Regions from separate parts of the Echinicola marina genome, predicted to be linked through region 3. Evidence: riboswitches for the same ligand, from Rfam matches in the RefSeq annotation. Region 3 holds a riboswitch; each other region holds the start of a gene.
What was found. Region 3 has a riboswitch for S-adenosylmethionine ahead of KZP23_RS18795 (O-acetylhomoserine aminocarboxypropyltransferase/cysteine synthase family protein). Riboswitches for the same ligand answer to the same signal wherever they lie in the genome.
Positions count from the first base shown of each region.

Region 1 (4,145 bases), 1.9 Mb from region 3:
ATATTTCCAGTCTCCATAAAAATAAATGGCATTGACGAGGTACATAACTGCGTCAGGACGGACTTGGTCAATCATATCCTTGATGAGGTTATTGGTGTTTTTTTCTATCCATTGATTGATGATCTCAGCAGAATTTGGATCTTTCATATCCAAGGTACTTAAGGCGGCGAGGTATTGCTTTTGCATGGTTTGCTGAAAGGCAGCTTTTACGCTCAGTCCTTCCCTGTACCAAATTCCATTGGCGATATTCAAGGTGACTTTAGAATCTACCTCTTTTAGAAATTGAGTGAGTTCATGATTGGCATTATTTGCTTCCTCTAGGCTAGTGTTTTCAAAGCCAAGTAGTTCCTTGTATTCTTCCAGTACTTCTCCTTTATTACCATTCATGGTCATGGATAGGGCTTGCTGTATACTGAATGGGCTGAAAAACAAATTAGGGTTTCCGGATTTTTTGAGTTGTAAATAAAGGTCAATAGCGAAATTGCTGCTGCTGTTGGCAAGGTCTTTTTCATAGTCTTTGAGTACTCTGAGTTTAGGGGCCAAGGGAGCGTTTTCTGGATCTCCGTTCATACAGGAAGTAAGTGCCAGAAAAATGACAAAAATAGAGAAGTAATATTTTTTCATGGTTTTAGCGCTATTTAGATAGTGTCTAGACGAGACACGATGAAAAAATGCTACAAAAAAAAATCCTTCACATTTAAAATATGAAGGATTTTGTTCAAAAATCGAAATTTTATTTATCTGGATTTTTCCAGGGCTCTTTCTACGTCAGCGATGATGTCATCATGATGTTCCAGTCCCGTGGAAAGTCTGATCAAGCCAGGCAAGATGCCTACTCTTTCTCTTTCTTCTTCTGTTAATTTACTGTGTGTGGTGGAGGCAGGGTGCGTGATGATACTTCTGCTATCGCCCAAGTTAGCAGTGACAGTGATCATCTGCAATTCGTCTATAAACCTTTGTGCCCTCTCGATTCCCCCCTTTAATGTCAAGGTGATGATGCCACCTCCTTGCTTCATTTGTTTTTTGGCTAAGTCATACTGAGGGTGGCTCTTAAGGAATGGGTATTTTACAAATTCCAAGTCTTTGTTGTCCTGGAAATATTCGGCTACGGTAAGGGCATTGGAGCAGTGTCTATCCATTCTTACCGCCAAAGTCTCCATGCTTCTGGAAAGTATCCAAGCATTAAATGGTGAAAGACTGGGGCCGGTATGTCTGGTGAAAAACTGTACCTCTTGGATCAATTCCTTTTTGCCTAAGATCAATCCTCCCAATACTCTTCCTTGTCCATCTATGTATTTGGTGGCGCTATGGGCAACAATGTCAGCCCCCCATTTGGCTGGTTGTTGTAGGTATGGAGTAGCAAAGCAATTGTCCACAACCAGGATCAGATTATGCGCCTTTGCGAAAGCACTTACCCATTCCAGATCGATGATTTCCAAGCCGGGATTGGAAGGGGTTTCTATGAATAACATTTTAGTATTGGGCTGAACCAGTTTTTCCCAGTTTTGAATGTCGGAAATGTCACCATAGGTAGATGTAATGCCCCATTTTGGAAAAACCCTTGTGAGCAACTGATGGGTGGATCCGAATAGTGAGCGGGAAGCAAGTATATGGTCTCCTTGTTGTAAGATAGAGGCCATACTGCCAAACATAGCAGCCATACCTGATGCTGTAGCTATGCCATCTTCTGTACCTTCTGCTGCACAAACTTTTTCTATGAGGTCAGAGCTGTTAGGGTTGGCATATCGAGAATAGATGTTTCCAGGTATCTCATCTGCAAACATCTGACGGGCTTCTTCAGCACTATCAAAAGTAAAGCTAGAAGTCAGGTAAATAGGGGCAGAGTGTTCTCTTTGGTTGGATTTAGAAGAAGCGATTCTTATAGCTTCGGTTTCAAAATGCTTATTGGACATGATGGGATTTTTCAGGTTAGTAAAATTAATTAATGTCACAATTCGTACTTTTCCTTATACCGGACATGGCATATTTTATGTAAATACGATGGGGAATAGAGAAAAAGAATTGTGTACGTAAATGGATCATAATGTCTAATTTATAGTTCCCTTTAATTTTGGGCAGGTTTTGGCACCTTTTCGTTGTGGCGAATGGTTGCCAGAGGGTCAATGAGCCTGATCTCTCGCCTCTTCTTTATAAATCAGTTGCCTGAAGTGATACAAAGTAACATTAGCCTCGTTGAAATTCCAAACAATTTATATTTTGCGATCTAAAATTTCTTGTTGGGTACTATTGAGGTATATAGTTTTTTAGGACCGAGTACCATAGGTCATAGCCTTTATCGTTATAATGCAGCATGTCTTCGATGAAGATTTCGGGCATTGGTTTTCCGTTTTCATTAAGTGTAATGTCCCATATATTGATAAAAGACACTTTGTCCGTCTTTTTACAATAGATTTCCATTAACCTGTTGAGGGCTTCATATTGCTCTTTTAATTCCCATCTGGACGGACTGGGTTTTGGGCTGATGAAATGTATTTCTGCCTCTGGTAAACTTTTATGGATCTTTGTGACCAGTTTTTTCATGGTGTTAAGGATGGTGACGGGGTTTTTGCCGCTGGCAATATCGTTATCACCTTCATAGATAAATATATTCTGTGGTTGATACCTGATGATAAGTTGGTTGGCATAGAATAATAGCTCATGGGCTTGGGAGCCGCCAAATCCGGTATTGACTATAGTCTGATCAGGGAAATACTCTTGAATATCTGTCCATTTTCTAATACTGGAGCTTCCGGTAAAAAGGTATATTGGTTCTGCTGAATTTGGAATAGGGGTATTTTGAACGATTGACTCAACTTCTTCTTTGAATTTTTCGGGGGAATTTTGGGCTTGAAGTTGTAGGCTAAGCAATATGGTCAACAGGAAAAGGAGAGTTTTTGGGCTTGAATAGAATGGATTTGTCATGATAAAGCGTTTGGTTTTTTTAGAAAGTTATCAATAATGGATGAAAATTAGCTGTCCTGTGATCGGAAAATATGAATAAATCCCAAATTCGAACATTTTTCCGTACAGTAGCGGAGGTTGTACGCTGTTGTGTTTTTTGTCTTTGGGTGATTTCAAGATTGATTTTATAAGTTTTGAAACAAGAAAAGGGGGATTGGTGGCATTTAGGGTAGGATTGGTCACATTAATTATATATCCCTAGAAATCAAAAGTATCTTGAACGCAGAATTGCCCACTTTTTGATGATTAGAAGAGAAGTCAGGTATGGTAGTAAAGTTTAATAAAGATAATGGAGAAACTTAAGGATTTTCTGTGGTTTTGTAGCGGAGGCAATATGGCCTTATTAAGGAAATGTCCAACTGAATCCAATAAATATATTGGAATTGGAGGGGCTGTGTTTTTTACAGGTTTGCTTGCGGCTCTTTCCGGCGGTTATGCTTTGTTTACTGTGTTTGAAGTGTGGTATTGGACAGTTCTTTTTGGTTTGGTTTGGGGCTTGATGATTTTCAATTTAGACAGGTTCATTGTTTCTGGTATGAGGAAGCGGGAAAGCTTCTGGTCAGAATTGAGAGTGGCGTTTCCAAGATTGATTTTGGCGGTGTTATTGGCTATAGTTATTTCTAAGCCGTTAGAATTGAAGATTTTTGAAAAGGAAATCAATAAAAAGCTGGAGGCTAATAAGCTTAAGGATCTGGCCAGTTCTAGGGAAAATTTGATGGTTGTTTTTCCAGAAGTGGAAAGGCTGGAAAAAGAAAATGATTTGCTGAAGCAGGAAATACAGGAAAAAGCGGCTTTTCGTGATCAGAAACAAAAGGAATATGATTCGGAGCGTTTTGGGGAAAAGACGACAGGTACAACGGGGATTGTTGGCTTGGGGGTAAATGCTGAGAAGAAAGAGCGACAGCTGGATGCTGCTGAAGATGCTTTGATTCAGGTTCGTGAAAGAAATTGGGCGAAAATTGATAAAAATGAAGTCCAAATCAATCAAATACTGGAAGATAAAGAACAGGTTTTTTTGCAGCAAAAGTCAATGATCGATCAATATGACGGCATGGCGGCGAGAATGGATGCACTTGCAACACTTACCGCAGAGAGTAAGGCGATAGCTGCAGCTAATTTATTTATAGTTCTTTTGTTTGTGGCCATTGAAACTGCACCGGTTGTTGTTAAGTTGATCTCGAATA
Region 1 is NZ_CP080025.1:2,759,141-2,763,285, forward strand. Features, by position in the region: gene KZP23_RS11525 (serpin family protein) at 1-624, opposite strand, end outside; gene KZP23_RS11530 (trans-sulfuration enzyme family protein) at 738-1,913, opposite strand; SAM riboswitch class I at 2,051-2,157, opposite strand; gene KZP23_RS11535 (SGNH/GDSL hydrolase family protein) at 2,245-2,922, opposite strand; gene KZP23_RS11540 (DUF4407 domain-containing protein) at 3,251-4,145, shown strand, end outside.
Region 1: it holds a riboswitch for S-adenosylmethionine, as region 3 does, so the genes downstream of both, KZP23_RS11530 (trans-sulfuration enzyme family protein) here and KZP23_RS18795 (O-acetylhomoserine aminocarboxypropyltransferase/cysteine synthase family protein) in region 3, are expected to answer to the same signal.

Region 2 (4,145 bases), 310 kb from region 3:
TGAAGAATCATGGAAAATTAAAGGGATGAACTTTGACAATATACAAAGTGGTCCCTTCCTTAGAATAGGGGCTGGCATTACTTTGCCCGAATCCAACTATTTCTACCGGGATGCTACTTTGGCCCTAAACCTATTTTATGGATTTCATTTTACCAAGCCCAAATCTCTCAATAACTACCTGGTCAATAATGGGTATCAAAAGTTGGATGGTTGGCCTACCAATATCGGTGTGAAAATTGTCGGAGAAAACAGGGGCTTTATGTATGGTGTGGACCTTTATAATGCCAATCAAAGCGGTGATGCCAATGCATCCTACCATCAAAGTTTGAGTAGTACAAGGGTGTATGGCAACTTAGGACACAAACTTTTGGATTTGAACAACTGGGAACTCGGGATGATGGGGGGATTGGGCTACGCTTCTTTGAGGTATTCATTATTGCATAAATACAAATTGGATTTCCCTAGCTTGATAGACCTTCCTGAATATGATGGGGAATTGAAAAAAGGAGGGTTAATGGCAAAACCTGAAGTCTTTTTGTCCTATGCTTCCAGCCTTTCCAAAAAATCACAATTGGCACTTAAGTACTCAATCACAGCTGGCTACGAAATCCCCTTGGCAAATTATAAGTTGGCAGATGTGAACATGTCCAGTTATATGGCCGGGCCTTTTCTACAATTCGGCTTGGGAATAAGACCCTAAGTCCAATAAACCGATTTTTTCTGTTGTCAAATAGAAATCTAAATAAAATATCTTCTTTGCAATTTTTTTCCATCTTTTCCTGTTAACTTTGGGATTGCTTATCGAGAAAGACCGAGGGAAGGGCCCAGTGACGTCTTAGCAACCTGAACAATACCAAGGTGCTAACTCCCATCCTGAGTAAGACAGGAAAAGATGAGCGGCAGATAAATGCTTCATTTTTCTTCCGGTTCTTGCTCGATATAAGCTTTAGAATAACAATGAGCATGAATACTAGAACGGATATATTACTTCAGCAGCTTAAAAAGAAAATTTTGATCCTTGATGGTGCCATGGGGACCATGATACAGCGGTATCAATTGGAAGAGGATGATTTTAGAACTGCAGCACTAAAAAGTCACCCAAAATCATTAAAAGGCAATAATGATCTACTTTCCCTCAGTCGACCTGATGTGATCAAGCAGATCCATGAAGCCTATTTGGATGCCGGTGCTGATATATTAGAGACCAATACTTTCAGCAGTACTTCTATTGCACAGGAAGATTATGACCTTTCTCATTTAGCTTACGAATTAAATGTAGCTTCAGCAAAAATAGCAAAAGAGGTCGCATTGGCCTATTCAGAAAAAACTCTCGATCAACCAAGATTCGTCGCTGGTGCCATTGGACCTACCAATAGAACAGCTTCAATTTCCCCAGATGTAAATGATCCCGGTTTCAGGGCGGTAAACTTTGATCAGTTGGCAGAAGCATATGCAGAGCAGATCAGGGGGCTCATTGATGGAGGTGTGGATATACTTTTGGTGGAAACCATATTTGATACCTTGAATGCCAAAGCAGCCGTATATGCTATTCAGGAAGTCTATGAAGAAAAAGGCATTCCATTAGATCCTGATGAAGGGGGCATACCGATCATGATCTCAGGTACCATTACAGATGCCTCAGGAAGGACCTTGTCTGGGCAAACTACAGAGGCTTTTTTAATTTCATTGTCACATGTACCTTTGATCAGTATTGGGCTGAACTGTGCCCTAGGAGCAAAAGAACTAAGACCATATCTTAAGGTTTTGGCTGATAAGGCACCTTTTTATGTCAGTGCCTATCCTAATGCAGGATTACCCAATGAATTTGGACAATACGACCAAACAGCACACGAGATGGCGGACCAAGTGGAAGAATTCCTAAAAGACGACCTGATCAATATTTTGGGTGGTTGTTGCGGTACTACGCCCGAACATATTAGGGTGATTGCCGAAGTCAGTAAAAAATATGAACCCAGAAAACTAGCGTTTGCATAAGAAGAAGAGTGGGAATGGACAATAATAAAAAACATGATCTTTTGAAGCTTTCAGGGCTAGAGCCTTTGGTTTTTACCCCTGAATTGAATTTCGTCAATATTGGTGAAAGGACGAATGTTACAGGATCTAAAAAGTTTGCCAGATTAATTCTTAATGGACAGTTTGACGAGGCTTTGGAAGTGGCCTTGGATCAGGTACGTGGCGGTGCTCAGGTACTTGATGTCTGTATGGACGAGGGGATGCTTGATGGTGAAGCGGCCATGGTAAAATACCTTAATCTTTTGGCTTCTGAGCCTGAAATCAGCAGGATTCCAATAGTTATTGACAGTTCAAAATGGAATATTATCCTTGCAGGGCTTAAGTGTATCCAAGGTAAGGGTATCGTCAATTCCATTAGTTTGAAAAATGGTGAGGAAGAATTTGTCAGCCAGGCCAAGGTCATCAAGAAATTTGGAGCGGCTGTAGTGGTAATGGCTTTTGATGAGGATGGCCAAGCTGATACCTACCAAAGAAGAATCGATATCTGTAAGCGGAGTTATGATATCCTTGTAAAAAAGGTCAAGTTTAACCCTCAGGATATCATCTTTGATCCAAATATATTCCCTGTAGCCACAGGGATGGAAGAACATAAAACCAATGCCATAGACTTTTTCAAAGCCACCCAGTGGATCAAGGAAAATCTGCCTGGGGCTAAAGTAAGTGGTGGTGTAAGTAATGTGAGCTTTTCATTCAGGGGAAATAATCCTGTAAGAGAAGCTATGCATGCCGTATTTCTTTACCATGCTATCCAACATGGAATGGATATGGGAATTGTCAATCCAAGCATGCTGGAAATATATGATGATATTCCAAAGGATCTTCTGGAACATGTGGAAGATGTCATTTGGAACAAGCGGGATGATGCCACGGAAAGATTGTTGGATTTTGCGGAAACGGTCAAGTCATCAGGGAAAAAAGAAGTCAAAAGTGAAGCATGGAGGGAAGATCCTGTAGCCAAGCGTATGGAACATTCCTTGGTGAAAGGTATCATTGATTTTATAGAACAAGATGCTGAAGAGGCCAGACAGGAGCTTAATAGTCCACTAAAAGTCATTGAAGGGCCTTTGATGGATGGTATGAATGTCGTGGGGGATCTCTTTGGTTCAGGTAAAATGTTTTTGCCACAGGTGGTGAAGTCTGCCCGTGTAATGAAAAAGGCAGTAGCTTATTTGGAACCCTTTATGCCTAAGGCAGGTGATGCAGATTTCGACGAGGGAAGCAGTTCTATCAAAAAGGTCTTACTAGCTACCGTAAAGGGTGATGTCCATGATATAGGAAAAAACATAGTGGGCGTAGTGCTCGCCTGTAATAGCTACCAAATCATAGATTTGGGAGTAATGGTAGATGCCCAAAAAATCATCGATGAAGCTATTAAAAACAAGGTGGATATCATTGGCTTAAGCGGATTAATTACCCCTTCATTGGATGAAATGGTCAATGTGGCTTCTGAAATGGAACGCCAAGGATTGAAGATTCCATTGCTGATCGGTGGAGCAACCACCAGTAGAATCCATACAGCTGTAAAAATCGATCCGGTATATAGTGGCACTGTGGTGCATGTGATGGATGCTTCTAAATCTGTTCCAGTAGCCGGTGAAGTAATCAGTGAAGAAACTAAAGCAGCTTTTCACCAAAAAATGAAAGCTACTTATCAGGAATTGAGGGAATCTCACCAAGCCAAACAAGAAGCCAAACAATTGGCTACCTATGAAGAGGCAAAAGCCAACCATACAGTTATTGATTGGCAAGGTTTCAATCCCGTAGCACCTGCTAAGCTAGGAAGAACGGTGATTGACCTTGACCTTAAGACCTTAAGAAAGTATATAGACTGGACACCATTTTTCAGTACTTGGATGTTGGCCGGGAAATTCCCGAAAATCCTTAAAGATAAGGTAGTAGGGGAGCAGGCGTTGAAATTATATAATGAAGCCAATGATATGCTGGACAGGATCATTAATGAATCTTGGTTGGATGCCAAGGCGGTTATAGGTTTATATCCAGTCAGAAGATCAGGTGATGATATTACCATTCTGGATGAGCACCATCAGGATACAGCCACCACCTTTCATTTTCTTAGACAACAAGGCAAAAAAGGTAAGGGGGTTCCGAAT
Region 2 is NZ_CP080025.1:4,317,575-4,321,719, forward strand. Features, by position in the region: gene KZP23_RS17460 (hypothetical protein) at 1-700, shown strand, start outside; SAM riboswitch class I at 796-899, shown strand; gene KZP23_RS17465 (homocysteine S-methyltransferase family protein) at 964-1,995, shown strand; gene metH (methionine synthase) at 2,010-4,145, shown strand, end outside.
Region 2: it holds a riboswitch for S-adenosylmethionine, as region 3 does, so the genes downstream of both, KZP23_RS17465 (homocysteine S-methyltransferase family protein) here and KZP23_RS18795 (O-acetylhomoserine aminocarboxypropyltransferase/cysteine synthase family protein) in region 3, are expected to answer to the same signal.

Region 3 (4,145 bases):
CATCCAACTTGTACGTTCGGATAACTCCCTGAATGTTTACGGTAATATCATGTCATCGATGGTGAGCACTGGGATTTCCATCTCCTTGGGAATAAACACTACAGGTGGATTCGTAAGTGGCAGGGAAATAGCCGTTAGTAATGATATGGTGGTAGTGGCCGATTCACCCGTCGCGGCCAATGGCAACCAAAGCAGCCTATACGTTTACCAAAAGACCTCTTCAGGTTTTACTTTACAAAAGACATTTGCCGTGGACTTTGCCCTTTGGGGAATTCACATAGAGGGAAATACGCTATATGCCATTGTAGATAAAGACAGTGATCTGGCGGTATTTACCAACTTCTTTTCCAATTCAAGCGGCATGATCAATCCTAGTAAAAGAGTGACCATTGAGGGAATAATAAGAACCCATGGACTTACTTATTCTAAGGAAGATGACCTGATGGCATTGACAGATATAGGCGATGCGGGATCTGATAATGATGGAGCGGTTACGATCATTACTGATTTTAGTAATAAGTTAAACGCTACCGCCAATGGAGGCACTATTACGATGGCCCAACAAGCAAGGATTGAAGGCAGCAACACCTTCCTTGGTAATCCGGTAGATGTCGCATACAGTGCAAAATCTCAAATGATATTTGTAGCAGAAAGGGCCAATGGGGGCGGAAAGGTACTGGCTTATAACTATTTCAGCAGTAACGGTAACCCCAGCCCTGCCTTTAATCAGCAGGTAGCGGGTGCCTCTGCAGTTTATTTCCACGAAGAATAATCCACGCCACTCCTAATTAATAAGCAGACAAGAGGCTGTCTCAAAATTCATGATTGGGACCTTGTCCAGGTCCCAGAAGATCAAAATGACCCGGGAATTGAACAAATGAGACAGCCTTCATTTATTTTTTACTAAGTTTCCCTGTCTCTCCCAGTCAAATCCATTTGATTCATGAAAAATAATTTCACCCTCAATATTGATTATAAAACAATTTAATCCTTTTTAGAGAGAAAGTACTGCTCCTATTCAGAACTGAAATAGACACATCGTCAAAAACTTTCAAATACTTTCGGACGCAAAAAACTGATTTAATGGACCATTGACTCCTTTGCCCTCCCCTCTCTCTTAAAAACCGTTTTCCCTATTGGTTTAATAGGTTATATAAAGGTGAAAAAATTAATTAAAAGTATTTTTCGAAAGCTTGCAAATTCAAAATTTGAATAGTTACTTTGTGCTATCCTTTACTTTTTAAAAGTTCAGGATTTATACAGAAGAGGTGAGAGACAGGCTCATAGACCCTCTGGCAACCTGGAAAATCCAAGGTGCCAATTCCTGCCAAACGTGAATATCCTCGTTTGGAAATATAAATTCTTAAGATATGAATTTTACAATAAGGATTACAGCAAAGACAAAGCAACAAGCAGCATTTTCAGATTTCAACTTTTATAGGTGCATCAAATCAATGCACAATCTTAAATATATGCCCTTAATTTTCTAATCCGGGCACATTATTATTTAATACCACTTCTTTAAAAATTTCTTTGTCAATTAACTAACAAGTTACAAACATGTCACAAACTTATCATTACGAGACCCTTCAGCTCCACGCTGGACAAGAACCAGACCCAACAACAAAGTCAAGGGCAGTACCTATTTACCAAACCTCTTCATACGTTTTTGACTCTGCAGAACATGGAGCCAACCTTTTTGGCCTAAAAGAATTTGGAAACATCTATACCAGGATCATGAATCCAACTACGGATGTTTTCGAGAAAAGAGTAGCAGCTTTAGAAGGTGGTGTAGCTGCCCTGGCAACTGCTTCAGGACAAGCTGCACAGTTTATCGCCCTTAATAATATTTTACAAGCGGGTGACAATTTCGTCTCCTCTCCTTTTCTATATGGAGGAACATACAACCAGTTCAAGGTGGCCTTCAAAAGAATTGGAATAGATGCCCGATTTGCCAAAAGTGATAAGGCCGCTGATCTTGCAGCACGTATAGATGATAAAACAAAAGCCATCTATGTAGAGACCATTGGGAATCCAGAATTCAATATTCCAGACTTTGAAAATATTGCAAAACTGGCCAAGGAACATGATCTTCCATTAGTGGTAGACAATACCTTTGGAGCAGCTGGATTCTTGTTCAAGCCCTTGGCCCATGGCGCTAATATCGTGGTACAGTCTGCCACCAAATGGATAGGTGGTCACGGAACCTCCATCGGTGGTGTAATTGTAGATGGAGGAAATTATAATTGGGGCAATGGCAAGTTCCCTCAGTTTTCTGAGCCTTCTGAAGGTTACCATGGACTGAATTTCTGGGAGACTTTCGGAGAAAACAACCCCTTGGGATTGCCCAATATTGCCTTTGCCATCAGGGCAAGAGTGGAAGGCCTCAGAGACTTTGGTCCTGCATTGAGTCCATTTAATGCCTTTCAGCTTATCCAAGGATTGGAAACACTTTCATTAAGGGTACAAAGGACAGTGGACAATGCCTTGGCCATTGCCAAGTGGTTGGAAGATCACCCTAAAGTACAGAAAGTAAATTACCCAGGTTTGGAAAGCAGTCCTTACCATACTTTGGCCCAAAAATACCTGACCAATGGTTTTGGCGGTGTATTGAGTTTTGAATTGAAAGCCGATAAAGAAGCTGCTGCTGACTTTATCAATAACCTTTCACTGGTATCCCACCTGGCCAATGTGGGCGATACGAAGACCTTGATTATTCAACCTTCTGCAACCACCCACCAACAGCTCAGCGATGAAGAACAACTAGCCGCAGGGGTTACCCCTTCTCTATTGCGCTTGTCATTGGGCATAGAACATATTGATGATATCAAAGCTGACCTAAGTGCTGCCTTTGAAAAAATAAAATAGTAAAATGAACTTACAATCACCGTATCTGATTACCGATATGAGCCAAGAAGTTTTCCATTGTAAGGAAGAATTGAAGTTGGATTCAGGAGAGAGCCTTCCAGGCTTCCAACTGAGCTATACTACCCAAGGACACCTTACCCCTAAAAAAGACAATGTTATTTGGGTACTGCACGCCCTTACTGGAGATGCCAATGTCCATGAGTGGTGGAGTGGACTAGTGGGAGAAGACAAGTTTTTCGACCCTACCAAATACTTCATTGTCTGTGCCAACTTGCTAGGATCTTGTTACGGTTCCACTCAGCCATTAAGTGAAAACCCTAACACAGGGAAGTCATATTATTATGACTTTCCTAACCTTTCTACCAGGGATATGGCCAATGCCTTTGACAGGCTTCGAGAGCACCTTGGCATTCAGCAAATAGATACGGTGATTGGCGGTTCCCTTGGAGGACAAGTAGCCTTGGAATGGTCATATAAACTTTCCGAAAGCGTTAAAAACACCATTATTGTCGCTTCCAATGCCAAGACCTCCCCTTGGACCATAGGCTTCAATGAAGCGCAAAGAATGTCCATAGAGTCTGACAGTACCTGGGGACAAAACCATCCTGATGCAGGCAAAAAAGGACTGGAAGCAGCCAGGGCCATAGGCATGTTGAGCTATAGGCACCAAGATATCTTTCAGGCCAGCCAAGGCGAAACTGAAGAGAAAACCGACCATTTTAAAGTCAGTTCCTATCTTAGGTACCAAGGACAGAAATTGGCCAATAGGTTCAATGCCCTCTCTTATTGGGTGCTGACCAAAGCCATGGACAGCCATGACTTGGGAAGAGGCAGAGGAGGCACAGCAGCTGCACTTTCACAGATCAAGTCCAAGGTCCTATCCATCGGCATCAATACAGACCTCCTGTTTACCAAAGAGGAATCCCAATTTATCAGTAAAAATGTGCCAAATGGCACTTATAGAGAAATCAGTTCCATATATGGACATGATGCCTTCTTGGTTGAAAATGAGCAGTTAAATTATATTTTAAAATCTTTTTATCTGGAAAATAATGGCTAAACAGATTGGCTTATTTGGCTTTGGCGTTGTGGGTCAAGGGTATTATGAGATTGCCCAAAAGCACCAACAAGGCCTGGCCCCCAACACCATTGTAGTACAAAACCCCAATAAAAAAAGAAACAGTGAAATTTCCTTTTCTTTTGAGCCAAAAGATATTTTGGAAAATGACATCGAAACAGGTATAGAGTTGATTTCCGATGCTGACAAAGCCTATGAT
Region 3 is NZ_CP080025.1:4,630,853-4,634,997, forward strand. Features, by position in the region: gene KZP23_RS18790 (hypothetical protein) at 1-772, shown strand, start outside; SAM riboswitch class I at 1,253-1,362, shown strand; gene KZP23_RS18795 (O-acetylhomoserine aminocarboxypropyltransferase/cysteine synthase family protein) at 1,561-2,868, shown strand; gene metX (homoserine O-acetyltransferase MetX) at 2,873-3,928, shown strand; gene KZP23_RS18805 (homoserine dehydrogenase) at 3,921-4,145, shown strand, end outside.